DNA from 2 places in the Phreatobacter stygius genome. Region 2 is predicted to be linked to the other one. Evidence: riboswitches for the same ligand, from Rfam matches in the RefSeq annotation. Region 2 holds a riboswitch; the other holds the start of a gene.
What was found. A riboswitch is a leader RNA that binds a small molecule or an ion and turns the genes downstream of it on or off. The one in region 2 is predicted to bind S-adenosylmethionine.
Positions count from the first base shown of each region.

Region 1: another riboswitch for S-adenosylmethionine. It lies ahead of E8M01_RS19475 (O-succinylhomoserine sulfhydrylase); the one in region 2 lies ahead of E8M01_RS07515 (homoserine O-succinyltransferase).

Region 1 covers NZ_CP039690.1:4,136,763-4,143,855, forward strand. Annotated here, with positions in the region: gene E8M01_RS19460 (M20 aminoacylase family protein) at 1-807, shown strand, start outside; gene E8M01_RS19465 (RidA family protein) at 865-1,251, opposite strand; gene E8M01_RS19470 (2'-deoxycytidine 5'-triphosphate deaminase) at 1,306-2,400, opposite strand; SAM riboswitch at 2,478-2,556, shown strand; gene E8M01_RS19475 (O-succinylhomoserine sulfhydrylase) at 2,664-3,890, shown strand; gene E8M01_RS19480 (quinone-dependent dihydroorotate dehydrogenase) at 4,008-5,081, shown strand; gene E8M01_RS19485 (MATE family efflux transporter) at 5,078-6,424, opposite strand; gene E8M01_RS19490 (bifunctional helix-turn-helix domain-containing protein/methylated-DNA--[protein]-cysteine S-methyltransferase) at 6,544-7,093, opposite strand, start outside.
Region 2 covers NZ_CP039690.1:1,641,491-1,648,583, reverse strand. Annotated here, with positions in the region: gene E8M01_RS07550 (cytochrome ubiquinol oxidase subunit I) at 1-53, shown strand, start outside; gene cydB (cytochrome d ubiquinol oxidase subunit II) at 59-1,213, shown strand; gene cydX (cytochrome bd-I oxidase subunit CydX) at 1,228-1,392, shown strand; gene E8M01_RS07535 (MFS transporter) at 1,450-2,988, opposite strand; gene E8M01_RS07530 (3-oxoacyl-ACP reductase family protein) at 3,019-3,759, opposite strand; gene E8M01_RS07525 (TetR/AcrR family transcriptional regulator) at 3,860-4,522, shown strand; gene E8M01_RS07520 (nuclear transport factor 2 family protein) at 4,613-5,062, shown strand; SAM riboswitch at 5,189-5,266, shown strand; gene E8M01_RS07515 (homoserine O-succinyltransferase) at 5,299-6,219, shown strand; gene E8M01_RS07510 (patatin-like phospholipase family protein) at 6,243-7,093, opposite strand, start outside.

The sequences.
Region 1 (7,093 bases), 2.5 Mb from region 2:
TTTTCCGGCACGGTCAATTTCATTTTCCAGCCGGCCGAAGAAGGGCTCACCGGCGCCGCCGAAATGGTCAAGGACGGCCTGTTCCGGCGCTTCCCCTGCGATGCCGTCTACGGCATCCACAATCTGCCCGACCTGCCGCTCGGCACGGTCGCCGTGCGCGAGGGGACCGTGCTGGCCGCGGTCGACTATTTCAGCATCATCCTGCGGGGCAAAAGCAGCCATGGCGCGCAGCCCCATGCCGGCCTCGATCCGCTGCCCGGCGCAATGCAGCTCTATGGCGCCCTGCAGTCGCTGATCAGCAGGCGGGTCGACCCGCATGATACGGCGGTGCTGAGCGTGGCGCAGATCCATGCCGGCACGTCCGATATCGTCATTCCCGAGACCGTCGAGCTGCGCGGCACCATCCGCACGCTGAAACCGGCGACGCGCAAGCGCATGGACGACCTGTTCCACCAGGTGGTGGAGGGCACGGCCGCGGCCCACGGCCTCGGCGTGACGCTCGACTACAAGCGCTCCTACCCGCCGACCATCAACACCTCGGAAGAGGCGGCCGTCGCGGCCGCTGCGGCCACGGACATCGTTGGTCCGGAATTGATCAGGGGCGATTTCCCTTCGCTGACCGCCGGCGAGGATTTTTCCTACATGCTGCAGGAGGCGCCGGGCGCCTTCCTGCTGTTCGGCCAGGCCGGCGCGGAGCGCGGGCGCGTGTCGGTGCATAACGGCCGCTACGATTTCAACGACGACCTGTTGCCGATCGGCGCGAGCTTTTTCGCGCGCCTGGTCGAGCGCGAGCTGGCCGGAGCCTGACCCCGGGGCCAGGCGACCTTGCCGTCAGGGGAGATCGCCGCGGTCGGGCTGCGGCGATCAGGCGGCGGCGATCACTTCGATCTCGACCAGCCAGTCGCTGACCAGGGTCTGCGCGACGATCGCGGTGGTCGGAATGCGCCGTCCGCCGAGCGCCTTGACCCGCGCCGCGCCATTGGCCTCGGCATAATCAGGGTCACGCAGATAGCTGGTCAGCCGCACGATATTGTCGACCGCCATGTCGGCGCTGGCCAGGATGGTCCGGATATTCGACCAGATCAGCTCGAGCTGTTCGTCGAGGGTTTTGCCCGCGGCGCCCTCGGCGTCGAGGCCCATGGTGCCCGCGACGAACAGCAGGCGATGGGGCGCCTGGACTTCGAGCGCATGAACATAGTCCGATGTCGCCGGGTAGATTCCGGCCGTCGGGTTGTGTGTGACGAACTTCACGGCATCCTCCTTGGCACGGGTGGCGGCCGCCGATGCATCGCCGCCGACGCGGCCTCAGCGGAAGTGCTTGGACAGCTTCAGGCCCTGGGCCTGATAGTTCGAGCCGAGTTCGCCATAGAGGCTGCGCGGCGTCGCGGTCATTCGCTCATAGACCAGGCGCGCGACGATCTGGCCGTGCTCCAGGATGAACGGCACCTCGCGCGAGCGCACCTCGAGCACGGCACGGGCGCCGCGGCCGCCGGCCGCGGCATGACCGAATCCAGGATCGAAAAAGCCGGCATAATGAGCGCGGAACTCACCGACCAGCGGATCGAACGGCACCATTTCGGCGGCATAGGCCGGCGGCACCACCACCGCTTCCTTGGAGGCGAGAATATAGAACTCGTCCGGGTCGAGGATCATCTCGCCCTTGCCGCGCGCCTGGATCGGTTCCCAGAAGTCGAGCACGTCGGCCGCGGCCTTCTTATCGACGTCGATGACGCTGGAATGGCGCTTGGCGCGATAACCGAGCAGGCCGCCCCAGGCCTCGCCCATCAGGTCGATCGACACCGCGATGCCACCGGGGCCGACGATCGGCTGCGCCGTGTCGACCAGCCGCTCGGTCGCCTGCAGCGCGTGGATCTCGTCGATCGTCAGTTCGGCGTGGCCGCGCCGGAAGCGGATCTGCGACAGTCGCGATCCCGTCCGCACCAGCACCGAGAAGGTCTGCGGCGACACCTCGAGATAGAGCGGGCCTTCGTAATCCGCGGGGATGGTGTCGAAGGCCTGGGCCCGGTCGAGGATGACGCGGGTGAAGACGTCGAGCCGGCCGGTCGAGCTCTTCGGATTGGCGGTCGCCGATATGCCGTCCTTCAGCGCGACAGCCTCCAGCAGTTCGACCAGATAGACACAGCCGGTCTCGAGCACCGCGCCGCGGGTCAGGTCGATCTCGTGCAGCGCCAGCGACTGCAGGCGGTCGACCACCGTCGTGTTGGGGCCGGGCAGGAAGCTCGCCCGGATGCGATAAGCCCGCGTGCCCAATCTCAGATCGAGCGAAGCCGGCTGGACCTGATCAGCGTCCAGCGGCCGGGCGATTCTGATCGCTCCGGACGCCACCAGCGCCTCGATGGTCTGGGCCGGCAGGATGCCCGCCGTCGTGTCCTGATCCATGCACCAAATCCCCGACGAACGAATCGTTCGTCAAAACGAACAAAATACTTGACGCGTCAATCCGCCCTGCTTACCACGCTTGACCACGTGGAGATTTGGCCGGTCGGCTTGCGGACCACGTTAAACACTTCGCTAAAAGGCCGGGCGTGCGGGATCAACCCGGCCCTGGCTTTTGCTGGGCCGGGTTTTGTTTTTTAAGGGGACAAGTCCCCTTAGCGGCTCCCTGGCCGGGGGCTGTCACAGGTAGGCCGAAGGAAGCCGTGATGAAAAAGCCGTTCGATCCTGCATCCGCCCGCCCCGCGACCCGCCTGGTTCACGGCGGCACGTTGCGCTCGGAATTTGGCGAGACCTCGGAGGCCCTGTTCCTGACCCAGGGCCATGTCTACGCCACGGCCGAAGAGGCCGAGGCCCGCTTCAAGGGCACCGAGCCGGGTTTCATCTACGCCCGCTTTTCCAATCCGACCGTGTCCATGTTCGAGGAGCGCATGGCGCTCCTGGAGGGCGCCGAAGCCGCCAAGGCGACGGCCACCGGCATGGCGGCGGTCAACGCCGTGCTGTTCGGCCAGCTTTCGGCCGGCGACCACGTGGTCGCGGCCAAGGCGCTGTTCGGCTCCAACCGCTTCATCATCGAGACGCTGCTGCCGCGCTTCGGCGTCACCTCGACGCTGGTCGACGGCGCCGACCTGGCGCAGTGGCAGGCCGCGGTGAAACCGAACACCAAGGTGTTCTTCCTGGAAAGCCCGACCAACCCGACGCTCGAGGTCTATGACATCGCGGCGATCTGTACGATCGGCAAGAAGACCGGCATCCGCACGGTGGTCGACAACGTTTTCGCCACGCCGCTGCTGCAGAGCCCGCTACAGCTCGGTGCCGACTGCGTGATCTATTCGACCACCAAACATGTCGATGGCCAGGGCCGCTGCATGGGCGGCGTCATCCTCGCGTCGAAGCAGTTCATCGCCGACTACATCTACCAGTACCTGCGCCAGACCGGCCCGGCGATGAGCCCGTTCAATGCCTGGGTCATGCTCAAGGGCCTGGAAACCCTGCACGTGCGGGTCGAGCGCCAGACCGCCAATGCGGCCAAGGTCGCCGACGCCCTGGCGGAGTTGCCGGGCGTTAACAGGGTGATCTATCCCGGCCGGCCGGACCATCCGCAATATGAGCTCGCCAAGCGCCAGATGCGCGGTGGCTCGACCCTCGTCGCCTTCGAGGTCGAGGGCGGCAAACAGGGCGCCTTCCGGGTTGCCAATGCGCTGCAGATCATCCGCATCTCCAACAATCTCGGCGATGCCAAGAGCCTGATCACCCATCCGCCGACCACCACGCATGACCGGTTCACACCGGCCGAGCGTGCCGAGATGGGCATTTCCGACGGCCTGCTGCGCCTGTCGGTCGGGCTCGAGGATCCCGAGGACCTGATCGAGGACCTGGGCCAGGCGGTGCGTTCGCTGGTCTGGCCGAAAGAGGCCAAACTCGTTCGGCTCTGAGGCTCGATCCCTATAGGTGCTGGTCGAAATCCATCTGGTGGTGGGCCAAGCCGGGGACGAACGTCGGGGCGGGTCTTGCTCTCGGCCGGCTGCCAATGCCAAAGGAAGCGCATGACGCTGCTCTCGCTCGCCTCCCGCCTCGCCCAGCCCTTTCTGCTCGCCACCGATCCGGAGACCGGCCACCAACTGGCTGTGACGGCGCTGAAGACCTTGCCGGTGCCACGTTGCGGCGCCGACGACCGGCGTCTGGCCGTCCAGGCCTTCGGTTTCGACTTTTCCAACCCGGTGGGCCTGGCCGCGGGTTTCGACAAACATGCTGAAGTGCCGGACGCCTGTCTTCGGCTCGGTTTCGGTTTCGTCGAGGTCGGCGGCGTCACGCCGGAGCCGCAGGTCGGCAATCCGAAACCGCGGCTGTTCCGGCTGGTGCCGGACCAGGCCGTCATCAACCGTTATGGCCTGAATTCGGACGGCGTCGATGCGGTGGCCGAAAGGCTCCGGCGCCGCCAGGGCCGCCCCGGCATCGTCGGCGTCAATATCGGCCCGAACAAGGACACCGCCGACCGGATCGCCGATTACGGCCGGCTGGTCGAAAAGCTCGCGCCGCACGCGTCCTACCTGTCGGTCAATGTCTCCTCGCCCAATACGCCGGGCTTGCGCGACCTGCAGCAGGCCTCTTTCCTCGACGAGGTGCTGGCCCGCTCGCTCGATGCCCGCGACAGGGTCGCAGCCGGCAAGCCGGTACTGGTCAAGATCGCGCCGGATCTGTCGCTCGCCGGGCTCGACGACATGGTCGAGGTCTGTCGAACGCGCCGGGTCGACGGCATGATTGTCTCGAACACCACGATCGAGCGGCCGGCGAGCCTGATCGATCAGGCCACCGCCAAGGAAGCCGGCGGCCTCTCCGGTGCGCCGCTGTTCGATCGCTCGACCCGCATGCTGGCCGAGACCTATCGGCGGGTCGAAGGCCAGTTCCCCCTGGTCGGCGTCGGCGGCATCGCCTCGGCGGAGGATGCGTTCGCCAAGATCGCGGCCGGTGCGACCGTCGTGCAGCTCTATTCGGCGCTGGTGTTCAAGGGCCTGAGCCTGGTCGAAGACATCAAGGCCGGGCTGGTCCAGCACCTGAAGCGCGAAGGGCTTGGCTCGATCGCGGCGGTGATTGGCAGCCGGGCGGACGACTGGCGGCTCGGCTAGCGCGGCACCGCTGCGAAGGTCCGGCGAACCATGCCGGGATAGGCGAGCCACTGATAGAGCCCGCGGCAAGCCTGGAACACCAGGAAGGCGATCCACAGGCCGGTATTGCCATAGCCCGACAGCAGCCACCAGGCGGCGATGAAGGTGGCGAAGGCCGCCACCATGCAATTGCGCATGGCGGTGGTCCAGGTCGCGCCGATGAACACGCCGTCGAACAGGAAGGCCATGACCCCGGTGAACGGTGTCAGCGCCGCGAAGACCAGGTACTGCCGGGCCTCGGTGCGCACCGCCTCGGCGCTGGTGATGACGTCGATGGCGAGCGGGCCACCGAGATAAAACAGCGCCGAGGCGCCGGTGCCGAAGGCGACCGCCCAGATCGCCGACAGCGCCACCGCGCGGCGAAAGGCGGTCTGGTTCCTGGCCCCGACCGCCTGGCCGCCGAGCTGCTCGGCGGCGGTGGCAAAGCCGTCGAGGAAGAAAGCGACGACGCCGACCAGGTTCATCAGGATGGCATTGGCGGCCAGCACGGTGTCGCCGCCGACCGCGCCCTGGCGGGTGAAGAAGGCGAAGCCGGTGACCAGCGCCGCGGTGCGGATCATGATGTCGCGGTTGATCGCGATGGTGCGGATCAGCTTGGCCTTGTCGAACACGACGGAGCGCGCCACGCCGAAGCGGCCGCCGAGCAGTTTCAGCACCACGATAAGCCCGACGACGGCGCCGGAGAGTTCGGCGAGCGCATTGGCCGTCGCAGCTCCGGTCACGCCAAGCCCGAGCACGGTGACGAGCAGCAGGGTCAAAGCCATGTTGACCAGATTGATGGCGACCTGCAGCACCAGGCCGGTCACCGTGCGCGCCTGGCCGATCAGCCAGCCGAGCACGGCGTAGTTCACGAAGACGGCGGGCGCCGACCAGATCCGCACGGCGAAATATTGCTCGGCGACCTCGTTGACCGCCGTCGAGGCGCCCATCAGCTGGAATGCCGCGAACGAGATCGGCCGCTGCAGCAGCACCAGCGCGCCGCCGCAGAGCAGAGCCATGACCAGGGCACGGGCGATCACCGCGCGCCGCTCGGTGTCGTCATGGGCGCCGAGGGCCTGGGCGGTCAGGCCGATCGTGCTCATGCGCAGGAAGACGAAGGCCCAGAACAGGAAATCGAACACCACCGCGCCAAGCGCCACGGCGGCGAGCAGGCGCGCCTCGCCGAGCTGGCCGATGGCGGTCGCGCTGACGATGCCCAGCAGCGGCGTCGTCACATGGGCGAAGATCATCGGCACCGCGATGGCAAGTACACGGCGATGGGTGACGGCAGGGGCCGGAACAGCGGCGGGCAATGTTGCGTCCATGCTGCTCTTCTAGAGCATGTTCACCGGGCCTGGATACCGGGGCGGGTGAGGATAGTCCGATATAACAACAGCATAGCGTGTTTTGCGGCGCGACCGGAGCGGTGCCGGCCCACGTGGCTTCAGCTCATCTTGCCGGCTTCCCAGCCGAGCATGGCCTGCTTGCGCGTCAGCCCCCAATGATAACCGGTCAGCGCGCCGGAGCGGCCGAGCACCCGGTGGCAGGGCACGACGAAGGAGATCGGATTCTTGCCGACAGCGGCGCCGACGGCACGAGCCGCTTTCGGCTTGCCGATATGGCCGGCAATGGTCGAATAGGTCGTCGCCTTGCCCATGGGTATGCGCAGCAAAGTTTCCCAGACGCGCACCTCGAAATCGGAACCGATCAGCACCACCCTGAGCGGCTGGTCTGAGGCCCAGGCTTGCGGGTCGAAGATCCGCTCGGCGAAGGGCGCGGTGGCGCCCTGGTCCTCGCGGAAGCTGGCGCGCGGCCAGCGGCTGGTCATGTCTGAAAGCGCCGAGGGTTCGCCGCCGGCATCGCAGAAACCGAGGCCGGCCAACCCCCGGTCGGTGGCGATGACCACGGCGCGGCCGAACGGCGAGGGGTGGAAGCCATAGGCCATGGCGATGCCGGCGCCGCCGGTCTTGTAGTCGCCTGGCGTCATCGCTTCG
Region 2 (7,093 bases):
ACCAGGAGCCGGAAGCGGCCCTGCTGTCGCCCCTCGTCGTGCCTGCGGAGTGAAGACCATGATCCTGCACGAACTGATCGACTATCAAACCTTGCGCCTGATCTGGTGGGTGCTGCTCGGCGTGCTGCTGATCGGCTTCGCCGTGACCGACGGCTTCGATCTTGGCGTCGGCATCCTCCTGCCCTTCGTCGGCCGCACCGATCTCGAACGGCGCGTTGCCATCAACACCATCGGGCCGGTCTGGGAGGGCAATCAGGTCTGGCTGATCCTCGGCGGCGGCGCCATCTTCGCCGCCTGGCCGGCGCTCTATGCCGTGTCGTTCTCCGGCTTCTATCTCGCCATGTTCGCGGTGCTGGCGGCGCTGATCCTTCGTCCGGTCGGCTTCAAGTACCGCAGCAAGCGCGAGAGCCCGAGCTGGCGCCAGGCCTGGGACTGGGCGCTGTTCACCGGCGGCTTCGTGCCGGCGCTGATCTTCGGCGTGGCGGTCGGCAATGTGCTGCAGGGCGTGCCGTTCCGCTTCGATGCCGACCTGCGCATCTTCTATGACGGTTCGTTCTTCGGCCTGCTCAACCCCTTCGCGCTTTTGTGCGGGCTCCTGTCGGTCGCCATGATGATCATGCATGGCGGCGCCTGGCTGGCGCTCAAGACCGAAGGTCCGGTGAGCGACCGGGCGCGGGCCTATGGCAGCCTGGCGGCACTCGCGGTCATTGCGCTGTTCGCGCTTTGCGGCGTCATCCTCTGGCTGTTCGTCGACGGCTATCGCATCACCAGCGCGCTGGTGACCAACGGACCGTCGAACCCGCTTCTGAAGACGGTCGCCCGCGAGCACGGCGTCTGGTTCGCCAATTATGCGGCGAGGCCCTGGCTTCTGGCCGTGCCGGCGCTCGGCTTCCTCGGCGCGCTCGGTGCCTTTTTCGGCCTCAGGTCGAAACGCGAACTGACCACCTTTGGCGCCAGCAAGCTTGCGGTGATCGGCATCGTGGCGACCGTCGGTGTCGCGATGTTCCCGTTCATCCTGCCCTCGTCGATCGATCCGCGCGCCAGCCTGACCGTGTGGGATTCGTCCTCCAGCCATCTGACCCTGTTCATCATGCTGGTGTCCTGCGCGATCTTCCTGCCGCTGATCATCGCTTATACGAGCTGGGTCTACTGGGTGCTGTGGGGCAAGGTCGACGAAGCCTCGGTCACCGATCATGGCGGCCACGCCTACTGAGACGGAGCAAAACGATGTGGTATTTTTCCTGGCTTCTCGGCCTGCCATTGGCCGCCGCTTTCGCCGTGCTCAACGCCATGTGGTACGAGCTGATGGAGGACGCGGCGCGCGACAAGGCGCAGCAGGCGTCAGCCGCTGATCGCGCGGCGGATCGCGCGTCCGACTATGTCAGCACCTGACCGCCTCACGATGTCCGGACCGACGCCGCCGGCGGAAGCGGCGCCGGTCCGGCGGCATCAGGCCCGGCAGGCCTGATGCCCATCGATGCCGGCCGCGCGTTGCGGCCGGAGGGTCAAGAGCGCGATCACTGCGGTGGCGAGATTGATCAGCGCCAGCACGATGAGCGTCGACCGGTAGGCGTCGCCATAGACCAGCATCATCGCCGCGCGGCTGAGCTCCGGCGCCAGCACCGACGCCTGGGCCAGCCCGCCGCCGGCGAGTTCGTTGGCAAGCGTGGTCAACTGCGCCTCGCCGCGGCCGGCGACAGGGCCGAGGCCGGCCCGGGTCAGGCCCATCAGCACCGCGCCGGTGGCGGCGAGCGCCAGGGCCTCGCCGGCGACCCGGACGGTGCTGAAGATGCCGGTTGCCATGCCGGCGCGTTCCTTCGGCACGACGCTGACGGCGAGCGCATCCATCAGCCCCCAGGGCAGGCCGCTGCCAATGCCGATCAGCGCCAGCGGCAGGATGAAGGCCATGCGCGGCGAGCCGGGTGAGACGGTGGCGAGCCAGGCAAGCCCCGCCGCGGCCAGTGTCAGGCCGATGGCGGCAAGAGTGGCTGCCGGGATCCAGCGGGTGAGGAAGGCGCCGAGAAGCGGCACGATGGCGATCGGCAGGCAGAGCGGCAGCAGCATCAGGCCAACCTCGATCTCGGTCATGCCCTCGGCACCGATGAAACGGGCCGGCAAGATGACCAGCGGCACGACGAAACCGAAGGCGGTGGCGAGCGGCAGGGCCTGGGCGCCGAGGAAACGCGGATAGGCGAACAGGCTGAGATCGAGCATTGGGCGCTGCTGCAGTTTCTCGACCAGGATGAACAGGCCGAGCATCAGGGCGGCCCCCGCCAGCATGGCGATGACGCCGGCATCGGACCAGCCCCGGTGCGGTGCTTCCATGACGGCGAAGGTGAACAGGAGAAGCGTCGCGGTGAAGGTCGCGGTGCCCCAGGGATCGACGCCGGTGGCATCGGGATCGCGCGATTCGCTCATGCGCGGCACGCCGAAAGCCAGGACCAGAAGACCGATCGCCACGCCGGTCAGAAAGACCGAGCGCCACCCGAAAGTCTCGATCAGGTAGCCGGCCCAGACCGGCCCGAGCGCCAGCCCGACGCCGAAACTGGTGCCGAGCATGCCATAGGCGCGGGTGCGCGCCTCGCCGTCGAATTCATGGGCGAGCGAGGCGGCGCCACCGGCCATGGCAAGCGCGGCGGCGACGCCCTGGACGGCGCGCAGAAGCTCGAGGACGAGCAGATTGGGCGCATAACCGATAACCGCCGAGATGACGGTGAAAGCGGCCATGCCAATGGTGAACAGGCGCTTGCGGCCGTAGCGGTCGGCGAGCGCGCCGGCGGCCATGACGGTGGAGCCGAAGGCCAGGATGAAGGCATTCATCACCCAGCCGAGCGCCACCGGGCTGACGCCGAAATTCCGGCCGATCGCCGGCAGCGCCACGCTCGGCGCGGTGAAGCTCAAGGGCATGCAGAGGCCGGCGAAACAGACGGCCGCAAGAATGAGCAATTTGTCGGTGCTGCCCGAACGGGCGGCCGTCTGAACGGTCATGTTGATGAACCCTGAGGTAGACGGCTGGCGTCAGGCGGCGAAACCGCCGTCAACGGCGAGCGCGGCGCCGGTGACGAAACCGGCATCCTCGCCGGCGAGATAGGCGACCGCGGCGGCAATGTCGGTGGCCTTGCCGTAATGGCCGAGCGGCAGCCGCGAGCGCTGCTGGTCGGCATGCGCGCCTTCGGCCGGGTTCATGTCGGTGTCGGTCGGGCCGGGATGGACGATATTGACGGTGATGCCGCGGGGACCGAGGTCGCGCGCCATTCCCTTGGTCAGTCCGACCAGCGCGGCCTTGCTCAGCGAATAGAGCGTGATGCCGGGATCGCCGACCAGTTCGGCGAGGCAACTGCCGATCGAGATGATCCGACCACCTTTGCCCATGTGGCGCGCGGCCGCCTGCGAACCGACATAGACGGCGCGGACATTGACCGCGAGCGTCCGGTCGATGTCTTCCAGCGTGTCGTTGTCGAGTGAGCCGCCGATGAAGATGCCGGCATTGTTGACGATGATGTCGATCCGGCCGAACACCTCGACCGTGCGCTCGACGGCGCTGACCACCGCGGCGGCATCGGCGCTGTCGGCGGCGAGCGCCAGGCCCTTGCGGCCGAGCGCCTTGATCTCGGCGACGACGGCATCGGCCTTGGCCGGCGAACTGACATAGGTCAGCGCCACGTCGGCGCCGTCCTCGGCCAGTCGCCTGGCGATGGCGGCGCCGATGCCGCGGCTGCCACCGGTGACGAGGGCGACTTTGCCAGCAAGCCTGCTCATCGGAAACTCCATTTATGTGATGATCGATACATAAATAAGATCGAAGTTGCACAACCGCGTCAAGAGAATTATTTATCGATCGTCACAGAAAGGGAGAGCCATGGCCGAACGTGGCCGTCCACGCCGTTTCGACCGGGTCGAGGTGCTGCAGAAAGCCATGGAGCTGTTCTGGCGGCGCGGCTATGACGGCGCCTCGGTGGCCGACCTGACGACGGCGATGGGCATCAACTCGCCGAGCCTCTACGCCTGTTTCGGCTCGAAGGAACAATTGTTCCGCGACGCGGTGGCGCTTTATGGCGAGACCGACGGCAAGCTGACGGCCTGCGCATTGCGTGAAGGCGCGACCGCCCGCCAGGCGGTCGATGGCATGTTGCGCAGCAATGCGGCAGCCTTTGTCCGGCCTGACCATCCGACCGGCTGCATGGTGACGCTGGCCGCCCCGACCGCCAGTTCGCAGAGCGACGCGGTCTGCCAGTTCCTGATGGAGCTGCGCCGCCAGGCGCGCGCGGCGCTGGAAGAGCGGCTGAACCGTGGCATCAGCGACGGCGACCTGCCCGATGGCACCGACACCGCCGCCTTGACCGACTTCTATTCGACCGTGCTGCAGGGCCTGTCGATCCAGGCCCGCGACGGCGCGGACCCACGGACGATGAACACCATCGTCGATTGTGCCATGGCCGCCTGGCACGCCTTGCTGCCGGTTGCGCCGGAGCCCCCGGACTTACACGGCGGCCAATGCCGCCATCACGCGAATGTGCCCTGATGTGACCGGGCCAGGGCCGCGCAAAGCGACAGGGTTGATATAGCCTCGCCGACGGAATGATCTGGGACGAGCTCAGATTGGAGACCTGTCATGGATAGACGACGCTTTGGGCTGGCGCTGGTTGCGGCGCCGGTCGCCGCGGTTCCCGCGATGGCCGCCGATGCCACGCTGGAGGCCAACAAGAAGGTGGTTCTCGACTTCTACGAAAAGGCGCTCAACCAGCGGGATTTCGAGGCGGCGGCCAAACATTTCGGCGACCGCTATATCCAGCACAACCCGACCGCGCCCGACGGGATCGAGGGTTTCCGGCGGTTCCTGGCGTTCTTGAAAGAGCGCAACCCGAATGGCCGCAACGAGATCAAGCGGGTGCTGGCCGATGGCGACCTGGTCGCCCTGCATGTCCATTCCAGGCGCGAGCCGGCCGACCGGGGCCTCGCCATCGTCGACATCTTCCGGCTCGAGGCCGGCAAGATCGTCGAGCACTGGGATGTGATCCAGCCGGTGCCGGAAACCGCGGCCAATAGCAACGGCATGTTCTGAGGCGCTCGGGTCTTGGGTCTTGGGTCTCGGGTCTTGGGTCTTGGGTCTCGGGTCTCGGGTCTTGGGTTTCGGGCCTTGGGGTATCGGTCCATCGGGGCCGTAGCCATCCGGCCCTGTGTCTTGTAATAAAGATGCCGTGGTGATTTGGCCGGCCGGCTTGCAGCCACGTTAAAAAAATCGCTAAAGGGCCGCGTGCGGACCAGAAGCGATCTATTGCCGTTATTCTGGTGACCGCCATGCCGATCAAAATTCCCGACACCCTGCCTGCATTCGACGCCCTGGTGAACGAGGGCGTGCGGGTGATGACCGAGACGGCGGCGGTCCGCCAGGACATTCGGCCGCTGCAGATCGGCCTGCTCAACCTCATGCCCAACAAGATCAGGACCGAGCTGCAGATGGCGCGCCTGCTCGGTGCCTCGCCGCTGCAGGTCGAACTGTCGCTGATCCGGATCGGCAATCACCGGCCGAAAAATACGTCGGAAGACCACATGCAGGCCTTCTATCAGGCCTGGGAGACGGCCCGGGACCGGAAGTTCGACGGTTTCCTCATTACCGGCACGCCGGTCGAGACGATCCCCTACGAGGACGTGACCTTCTGGCCGGAAATGCAGGACATTTTCGAATGGACGCAAACCCATGTCCATTCGACGATGAATGTCTGCTGGGGCGCGATGGCGGCGCTCTATCATTTCCATGGCGTGCCGAAACACCAGCTTGCCGAGAAAGCCTTCGGGGTCTACGGCCAGAAAATCCTGAAGCCGTCGTCACCCTATCTCAGCGGCTTCGCCGACGATTTCGCCATTCCGATATCGCGCTGGGCCGAGATCCGGCCCACGGATCTGGCCGGCCACGCCGACCTCACCTTGCTGGCCCATTCCGACGAGAAGGGCGCCTGCATCGTCGAGGACAGACGGGGCCGGCGCCTCTATGTGCTCGATCATCTCGAATATGACGCGGGGTCGCTGGCGGACGAGTATTTTCGCGACATCAAGGCCAAGGTGCCGATCAAGCTGCCATTCAACTATTTTCCCGACGACGATATGTCACGGCCGCCGCAGAACCGCTGGCGCTCGCATGCCCATCTGCTGCTGTCGAACTGGATCAACGAGATCTACCAGACGACACCCTTCGACATCGGCCTGATCGGCGAGAGCTGAGGGCGCGGAATGGCATCGTCCGTCTAGCGCCGCGCCATGGCCGGGCCCCGCGGCAGGCGGGGCCGTCCGGCGAAGACGCGCTGGAAGGTCGGGTCGCCGGTCAAAAGCCGGCGGCCGAGGCCTGCGACCAGGCCGACATCGTCAGGTCTCAAGGTCAGCTTGTTGTGCAAGGCCAGAATGCGTTGCCGCCGCGAGTGGTCGGTGACGTCGGCGAGCGCGATCCTGATGACCTCGACATCGAAGCTTGCGCAGTCCGCCAGATGTTGCGGGCGGGCGCAGCGCCAGCGCACCAGCTTGTCGCGCCAGGCCTTGGCCTGCAGGGTCAGGGCATCGACGCTATGCCGGCTGGCGCTGTCGATCATCGCGTCGGTCGCGCCGACAATGGCGTCGATCGCATTCGGCCCCGCCGCGGTCCGTGACATGTCGCCGCCGATCCGGGTCGAGGCGTCGACGACGATGAAGACAACCCGACGCAGCCGCTCCGCCTGGGCCGCCGACAAGGGTTCGGGCGCACCGCGGCGCATCAGATGGATCAGGCTCTGGGTGCCGAGGCCGTCGACCAGGCCGCCGTCATAAAGCTTGAGGAAGTTGAGGTCCGGCGCGGTGCGGTAGCGCACGAGCGCTGCCTGATAGTCTCGCTCGGTCAGGGCCGGGTCGATGCTGCGGGCCGGGCTCAGCTGGCGCCACTGGGCGGCCGGGCCGACCGGGCAGGCCGTGTTGAAATTGCGCAGCACGATGGGCGAGAACACCACCGGCACCGCGGCCGAGGCGGCGACCGCATGGGACAGCGGGAAACCGTCGAGATTGCTGCACAGCGCGGCGAAAGACGGCTGATCGAAGACGAAAGGCGCCCGGTTGTAGAGATCGGTGGCGT